Regions from separate parts of the Hydrogenophaga sedimenti genome, predicted to be linked through region 1. Evidence: predicted binding sites of a transcription regulator. Region 1 holds the regulator's gene; the other holds the start of a gene.
The links. The regulator sigma-54, encoded in region 1, starts transcription at its own class of promoters, with help from an activator protein. The targets are predictions, from matches to a motif close to TGGCANGNAANCTGCTTT.

Region 1 (4,206 bases):
CAGCCGCGCTTGAACAGCGGCTCGCCCGAGGTGTCGATGTAGAGGCTGACGGTGTCGGTGGTCAGGTGGGCGTAGAGCCGCACGTCGGGCCAGGTGGTGTCGACGCTGGGCCGCTCGCCGCGCCTGTCGCGAAAGCGGTCACAGACCGCGTCCTTGATCTTGAGCGCCGCGAAGTTCAGGCTCTTGAGCGGGCTGTGCTGCGCCGTGATCTCGACCTTGATGGTCTGCTGCGGCGTGAACCAGATTTCCCAGGCGATCTCGCCGGCGGCCTGGTACAGGTCGTTCTCGCTGCGGTAGCCGCCGTGCCAGAGCTGCACCAGCACGCGCTGCGCCAGCCGGCAATGCAGGTTGAGCTTGAGCGCGTCGCGCCACGAAGCCTGCAGCGCCACCCCGGCGCGCCACTTCTGCACCTCGGTCTCGCCGGTGATGCGCGTGACCTCGGCGGCCAGGTAGTCCTCCACGCCCGCGGCGCAGGGGAGGAAGAGTTGAAGCTGGTTCATGAATGGAAACCTAATGGACAAACACAGCACGTTCGGCACAGACCCCTTCCAGCGTGCACCACGGAACCGGCTTTGCCGGGCCGTTGGTGCAGCCCCCTGGGGGGTGACGCGAAGCGGCGCAGGGGGTTACAAAGCTTTGCGCAGGTTCGCGGGCGCGATGCGCAGCGCCTCGCGGTATTTCGCGACCGTGCGGCGCGCGCACTCGATGCCCTGCTCCTTGAGCAGGTCCGAGAGCTGGTTGTCCGACAGCGGCTTGGACGGTTCTTCGGACGCGATGAACTGCTTGAGCAGGGCGCGCACCGCCGTGCTCGACGCGTTGCCACCGGTCTCGGTGCCCAGGCTGGAGCCGAAGAAATACTTCAGCTCGTAGGTGCCGAACGGCGTGGCCATGTACTTGGCGGTGGTGACGCGGCTGATGGTCGATTCGTGCAGGCCCAGCTCGTCGGCGATCTCGCGCAGCACCAGCGGGCGCATCGCCAGTTCGCCGTGCATGAAGAAGTTGCGCTGGCGCTCGACGATGGCCGAGGACACGCGCAGGATGGTGTCGAAGCGCTGCTGGATGTTCTTGATGAACCAGCGTGCTTCCTGCAGGCGCTGCTGCATCGCGGCGTGACCGGCTTCGCCGCCACCGTCGCGGCCGCGCCCGCGCATGGCGTTCGCGTAGACGTCGTGCACCCGCAGGCGCGGCATGACCTCGGCGTTGAGCGTGACCTTGAAGCCGCGGCCGGCGCGCGTGACGATCACGTCGGGCACCACCACGTTGCGTTCGACATCGACAAAACGCCGGCCAGGCTTGGGCTCCAGCCGCGCGATCAGCGCCAGGCCGGAGCGCACGGCCTCGTCGTCCTGTCCGGTGCTCGCGCACAGGCGCTTGACATCGCGCTTGGCGATCAGCTCCAGCGGCTGCTCGCAGATCGCCAGCGCGGCCCGCGCCGCGGGCGTGTTGCGCAGTTCCAGGATCTGCAGCCGCAGGCATTCGCCCAGATCGCGGGCGCCGACGCCGGAGGGCTCCATCTGCTGCAGCCATTGCAGCGCCGTGCCCAGCCGCTGCTCGATCGCCTCGACTTCTTCGAACGGCGGTTCGGCTTCGGCCGGCGCCGAGGCGGTCAGGTGCCAGCAGGCCCGCGCCAGATCGTGCAGGCTCTCGTCGAGGTAACCGTCGTCGTTGAGCGACTCGATCAGGAAATACAGGGCCGCAGCATCTTCGTCCGACAGACGCAGGCAGCGCGCCTGCTCGTGCAGGTGGTCCTGCAGGCTGACCGGCTCGCGGGCCAGTTCGGCCGCGGTCGCGGTTTCGTCGTCGCCGCCGGACGCGTTGTTGTTGCGCGCCGGCGCGTCGCCGCCCCACTCGCTGTCGTCGGGCGCCATCTCGACCGTGCCGTCGCCTTCCCAGCTCTCTTCCACCGGGGACGCGCCGTCGAGCCGGCTCTCGACCTCGTCGGCGCCCCCGCTCTCGGACGACTCCGTGGACGAGCTGCGTGTGTCGGCGTCGGGCAGGCGCGGCTCCGGCGCGGTTTGTGCCGCCTCCGCCAGTTGGTCGGCGGCCACGACCGGCGCATCGGCAGCCTCGACGCCGAACTCTTCGCGTTCGGCCGTTTCTTCCCCGCGGTCGAGGAAAGGGTTCTCGTCGAGCATCTGCTCGACTTCCTGGGCCATTTCGAGCGTCGACAGCTGCAACAGCCGGATCGATTGCTGCAGCTGGGGGGTGAGGGCGAGATGCTGCGAGACCCGCAGCGAGAGACCTTGCTTCATCCGCTCAGGGCATCACATGCGGAAGTTTTCGCCGAGATAGACGCGGCGCACCTCGGCGTTCTCCACGATCTCGGCGGTGGTACCGCTGGCCAGCACCTGACCATCGCTGATGATGTAGGCGTGGTCGCAGATGCCCAGTGTCTCGCGCACGTTGTGGTCGGTGATCAGCACACCGATGCCACGCGACTTGAGAAAGCTGATGATGTGCTGGATTTCCAGCACCGCGATCGGGTCGATGCCGGCAAAGGGTTCGTCCAGCAGGATGAACCGCGGACGGGTCGCCAGCGCACGGGCGATCTCGACCCGGCGGCGCTCGCCGCCCGACAGCGCGGGCGCCGGCGAGAGACGCAGATGGTCCACCCGCAAGTCCTTGAGCAGCTCGTCGAGGCGGCCACGGATCTCGTCTTCCGACAGCCGCTCACCCTGCTCGTTGTGCTGCAACTCCAGCACGGCGCGCACGTTCTGCTCGACCGTGAGCTTGCGGAAGATCGACGCTTCCTGCGGCAGATAGCCCAGACCCAGTCGGGCGCGCCGGTGGATCGGCAGGGATTCGATGCGGGCGCCGTCGAGCAGGATCTCGCCGCCGTCGGCCCGCAGCAAGCCCACGATCATGTAGAACGACGTCGTCTTGCCGGCACCGTTGGGTCCGAGCAGCCCGACCACCTCGCCCTTGTCGACCGACAGCGAGACGTTCTTGACCACCTTGCGGCTGCCGTAGGCCTTCTTCAGACCATGGACCTCCAGGCGGCTCTGGCTCGCCACGGCGCCCGGTGGGCTGGCGGAGGTTCCGCTCACTTCTTGGGCTCGGTGATCTTGACGCTGGGGCGCAGCGTGGCCGGCTCGGCCGACGGCTGGGGAGGCGGCGTCTTGCCCGCTTTTTCCTCTTCGGGAATCGGCGTCAGCATGGCGCGCACACGGCCGGACGGGTTGGCCGCCGTCTTGCTCTCGGCGCCGCCCTTGACGGTGAAGACCTCGGTCTGGCTGTTGTAGAGGATCTCGCTGCCCACGCTCTGGTCATTGAGCTGCGTGCCACGGTAGCGGCGCAGCACGGCGCGGCCGGTGAACAGCACGGTCTGGGCCTTGCTGTCGTATTCGATGCGGTCGCCTTCGCCTTCGATCCACTCGTCCAGGGCTTCGCGCTTCTGGCGGAAGAATCCGGGGGTGGCGGGCGTGCCCACCAGCAGGCCGAGCTGGTTGCCCTGGGTATCCTGGCGCACGTCCAGCTTGGAGCCGCGCATCACGATCGTGCCCTTGGTCAGCACCACGTTGCCATTGAACACGCTGGTCTGGCGGTTCTCTTCGTAACGCAGGGCATCGGCCTCCACGTTCATGGGCTTGTCCTTGTCGGCTTTTTCCGCCTGCGCCGCCCAGGGGGACAGCAGGCCGGCGGCCGCAACAAACAACCAGGCGATCGGACGGGAGGGTTTGACGTGTTGGTGCATGGCTTTTGGGGGCACAGATCTTGCATTCATTGTAGCGGTGCCAAGCGCAATTCGTGCCCTTGACAAGAGACGATTCCTGTCCGGAAACGGCAAGGCCCGCGCAGGGCGGGCCTTGTGCGGTGCCGGCGGACCGACGATCAGCCCTTGCGGGCCTCGGCGATCAGCGAATCGGCCACCAGCAGGGTCTTGGGACCCTGGCCGGGGATGTAGAAACGCCCGGCGATGCCCAGGGCCGGCGTGCCCTCGACCTGGTAGGCGTCCTGCAGGCCGACGGCCTTCTGGGCCGACTTGACGGCCGCGCCGTCGTAGATGGCAGTGAACTTCTCGCGGTTGACGCCCTGTTTCTCCACCCAGGCCAGGATGGCCGGGGTCGTGGTCAGCGGCAGGCGCTCTTCGTGGTACGCCTTGAACACCTTGCCGTGCAGCTGCTCCAGCAGGCCCATGGCCTCGAGCGTGAAGTACAGGCGCTGCATCGGCACGAAGTTCTGGTTGAAGGCCACCGGCATGCGGCG
Region 2 (4,206 bases), 270 kb from region 1:
ACCCGCCGCGAGGCCCCCGGTTTTGTCTGGCAGGAGCTGGATCTGGTGCGCGTCAAAGGCAAGCTGCAGGCGGTGGCGATCCACACGCCGCTGGCAACCGGATTGCCGGACGACACACTGGCGCAAGAGCTGCACCTGTGGCAACTGGTGCGCAAGGCCTGGAGGGCGCGCGACTGGGCCGTCTGTGAAGCACGGCTGGAGGAGCTACAGGCGAGAAATGCCAAAAAAGTCCTTTACCGGCTGTGCGCCGAACGGGTAGGCTCCATGAAGCAGTCTCCGCTGCCCCCGGACTGGGACGGTGCGAATTCGTTCGATACCAAATAGCGGGCAGACGCCTCTCAGACCAACCGACGGGAACATTGATGCGGGTACGTGTGCTGGGTTGCTCAGGCGCCATTGCCCATGGCTGCCGGACCACCTCCTTTCTGATGGACGACGACGTCCTGATCGATGCCGGCACGGGCGTCGGAGACCTCAGTCTGGAGGAGATGGCCCGGATCGACCATGTCCTGCTGACCCATTCCCACCTGGACCACGTGGCCAGCCTGCCGCTGATGCTGGATGCGGTGGCCGCCCAGCGGCTGGCCGCCGGGGCGCCGCCACTGACGGTGCATGCCCTGCCCGGCACCATTTCGGCCTTGCAGATCCATGTGTTCAACAACCTCATCTGGCCCGACTTCGCCGCCATTCCCAGTGTCGAGACCCCGTTGATGCGCTTCGTGCCGATCACGGTGGGGGAGCAGTTGCTGGTGGGGGGCAAGCGCGTGGAGGTGCTGCCCGCGGTGCACACCGTGCCGGCGGTCGGCTACGCCGTGGACAGCCCCAGCGGCCACTGGGTGTTCAGTGGGGATACCGAGCGCAATCCGGCGTTCTGGCAGCGGATCAACCGCATCGATGTCGCGCTGCTCATCATCGAGACGGCGTTCAGCGACCGGGAAAAAGCGCTGGCCCAGCGCAGCCTGCACCTGGCCCCGAGCTCCCTGGCCGAAGAGCTGGACCAGATCGACCGCGAGCGACGCTTCCCGATCTACATCACCCACACCAAGCCGGCCGAAACCGGCCTGATCATGGACGAGATCCAGCGGTTCGACGAGGCGCCGAACCGCGCCGGCGACGTGCGCCACGACATCCGCTGGCTGAGCGCCGGGCAGACCTTCGAGCTTTGACAATTTTTGTTCGCTAGGGCAAGGGCGACAAAAATTGTCAGTGACTGGCGGTCACGCAGGACACAAATCGTCACTGGCTGCTGGCTAAGCGTGAAAAAGCGCCCGGAAAGTCGTGCAATTCCACTTGGCACGCTCTCTGCTCTTCAAGGTCATCACCAACCCACAAACCCCTCAAGGAGTTTTCATGAAGCGTTCCCTGCAAAAAGGTTTCACCCTGATCGAACTGATGATCGTGGTGGCCATCATCGGTATCCTGGCTGCCGTTGCGCTGCCGGCTTATCAGGACTACACGATCCGTGCCCGCGTGACGGAAGGTCTGACCATCGCTGCCGATGCACAAGCGCGTATCAAGACCGAAGGCGCTGCTGCTACGGCCGACCTCCAGAACGTGACAACTCAGTGGAATGCACAAGCTGGTGGCAACGGTGCTTTCAGCAAGATGGTGACCTCGGTGCTGATGGATGCAGCCAACCCTACTGGCATGATCACCGTTACCTATACTCCCGCTACTGTCGGTCTGGCCGCCGGTGCTAACACTCTCACCTTGACGCCGTACATCCGCGGTACGACTGCTGCAGGTGCCGCCACCACGCTGCAACTGCAGGCTGCCCAAGCTGCGGGGGTCACCGGGACGATTGATTGGTCGTGCGCAAGTACCGCCAACACCTACGGCGCCGGTCAGGGCATGGCTGCATTGGCTGCTGGTACGCTGTTGGCAAAGTACGCTCCCGCCAACTGCCGCTGAGCAACTGCTGGGGTTTAAAAAGGCGCCTTCGGGCGCCTTTTTGCTTTGGAGAATCTGCGTGCAAGATTGCTGGCTGACCAGCTTGACTATCTCGAGCTTGAACTCTTGACTGAATGTCCTTCTTCTCTCCATGAGCCACCTCCGGTTTCATCTTCCGCCTTAACAAGATGTCTTTGAAACCTGCAGCAGCCCAGTGGTTTAGGTCCTCAAGGGACTTCGCTTCAACGCGAATCTGTGCGGAGGGCGACAAAAATTGTCAGTGACGAGCAGCGGCACAGGACACAAATCGTCACTGGTGGGCAATAAAGCGTGAAAAAGCACGCAAAAAACAGAGTTTATCGGCTTGGCACGCTCCCTGCTGATGAGTACACGTCCTCAACCCACAAACCCCTCAAGGAGTTTTCATGAAGCGTTCCCTGCAAAAAGGTTTCACCCTGATCGAACTGATGATCGTGGTGGCCATCATCGGTATCCTGGCTGCCGTTGCGCTGCCGGCTTATCAGGACTACACGATCCGTGCCCGCGTGACGGAAGGTCTGACCATTGCTGCCGATGCACAAGCGCGTATCAAGACCGAAGGCGCTGCTGCTACGGCCGACTTGGTAAATGTGAGGACCCAGTGGAATGCACAAGCTGGTGGCAACGGTGCTTTCAGCAAGATGGTGACCTCGGTGCTGATGGATGCAGCCAACCCTACTGGCATGATCACCGTTACCTATACTCCCGCTACTGTCGGTCTGGCCGCCGGTGCTAACACTCTCACCTTGACGCCGTACATCCGCGGTACGACTGCTGCAGGTGCCGCCACCACGCTGCAACTGCAGGCTGCCCAAGCTGCGGGGGTCACCGGGACGATTGATTGGTCGTGCGCAAGTACCGCCAACACCTACGGCGCCGGTCAGGGCATGGCTGCATTGGCTGCTGGTACGCTGTTGGCAAAGTACGCTCCCGCCAACTGCCGCTGAGCAACTGCTGGGGTTTAAAAAGGCGCCTTCGGGCGCCTTTTTGTTATGAGCAATGTCGCCAGAAAACAGCTTTACACCATGGACGGATTGAGGGATCGGTTTCGTGCCTCTGGCATTCATCTTGGCATCAGTTTGATTGTCGGACTGCTTGTTGCCGGTTGGGTGTTTGTTGTTTTATATCCTTACCCGTTCCGGGAGATATCCGGGGGGGGGCACCTATTCAGCGTTCTCGTCGGAGTCGACGTTGTTGTAGGACCTTTGTTGACTTGGCTGGTGTTTAACCGACGCAAACCGATTGAGGAGCTTCGTCGCGATTTGATCGTAGTTGCGGGCATTCAATTGGTGGCGTTGACCTACGGCCTGTGGTCGATGTATCAGGCGCGCCCGGTGTATTTGGTGCATGAGGTAGATCGTTTCGTGGTGATTACCTCTGCGGATATTGAGGCGACTGACCTGAGGGAAGCAGATGTGGAGTTTCAGACTGTACCAAACGTGGGCATCCGAACGATCGGTTTAAGGGAGGCTAAGAATCCAGGGGAAAAACTAAAGGCCACTGAACTGGCGATCGCCGGCAAGGACCTGTCATTGCAGCCGAGGTTTTGGCAAACTCTGTCGGAACAGAATCGCGAAGCGATTCGACGAAGAGCTCAACCGTTGGAAGTGCTCCGATCTCATAGTGAAGATGTGCGCCAGCTGGTAGATCAATGGATCGCTGATCGCGCCGGTCGTGCTTCCGACTATCTGACCTTCCCTTTGGTATCTCGGGCGCACTATTGGACCGTAGTTCTCGACAAGGACTTGAACATGGTCGGGTACCTTCCAATCGACCCGTTCTAAGCGGTGGGTCAGGTCGCGACGAAATGACCCGACTTCCCACCCCGCTTCTCCATCAACCGCACCCCGCCGATCGTCATTGCGCGGTCGACCGCCTTGCACATGTCGTAGATCGTGAGCAGGGCGACGCTGCAGGCGGTCAGGGCTTCCATCTCCACACCCGTCTGACCGGTGCACTCGGCGGTCGCGCGGCACAGCACGCTGCTGGTCGCTTCGTCCACCTCGAACTCGACCGCCACCCGCGTGAGCGCGATCGGGTGGCACAGCGGGATCAGGTCGCTGGTCTTCTTGGCGCCCTGGATGCCGGCAATGCGGGCAATGCCCAGCACGTCGCCTTTCTTGGCCGTTCCGCTCTGGATCAGCGCCAGTGTCGACGGCAGCATCTCAATCCGGCCTTCGGCGACCGCGACCCGGTGGGTGCTGGCCTTGGCCGAAACATCGACCATGTGGGCCTGGCCCTGGGCGTCGAAATGGGTCAGGGGACTGGTCATCGTGG

Region 2: a site for sigma-54 is predicted at 2,256-2,273, ahead of ACS5NL_RS01290 (pilin). Genes of this name have one in related genera too.

Annotation. Positions count from the first base shown of each region.
Region 1 covers NZ_JBPZHA010000001.1:537,209-541,414, reverse strand. Annotated here, with positions in the region: gene ACS5NL_RS02520 (THUMP domain-containing class I SAM-dependent RNA methyltransferase) at 1-500, opposite strand, end outside; gene ACS5NL_RS02515 (RNA polymerase factor sigma-54) at 627-2,252, opposite strand; gene lptB (LPS export ABC transporter ATP-binding protein) at 2,265-3,047, opposite strand; gene lptA (lipopolysaccharide transport periplasmic protein LptA) at 3,044-3,694, opposite strand; gene ACS5NL_RS02500 (thiol:disulfide interchange protein DsbA/DsbL) at 3,832-4,206, opposite strand, start outside.
Region 2 covers NZ_JBPZHA010000001.1:262,249-266,454, forward strand. Annotated here, with positions in the region: gene ACS5NL_RS01275 (CHASE2 domain-containing protein) at 1-324, shown strand, start outside; gene ACS5NL_RS01280 (3',5'-cyclic-nucleotide phosphodiesterase) at 363-1,166, shown strand; gene ACS5NL_RS01285 (pilin) at 1,351-1,911, shown strand; gene ACS5NL_RS01290 (pilin) at 2,316-2,876, shown strand; gene tfpZ (TfpX/TfpZ family type IV pilin accessory protein) at 2,922-3,713, shown strand; gene moaC (cyclic pyranopterin monophosphate synthase MoaC) at 3,722-4,206, opposite strand, start outside.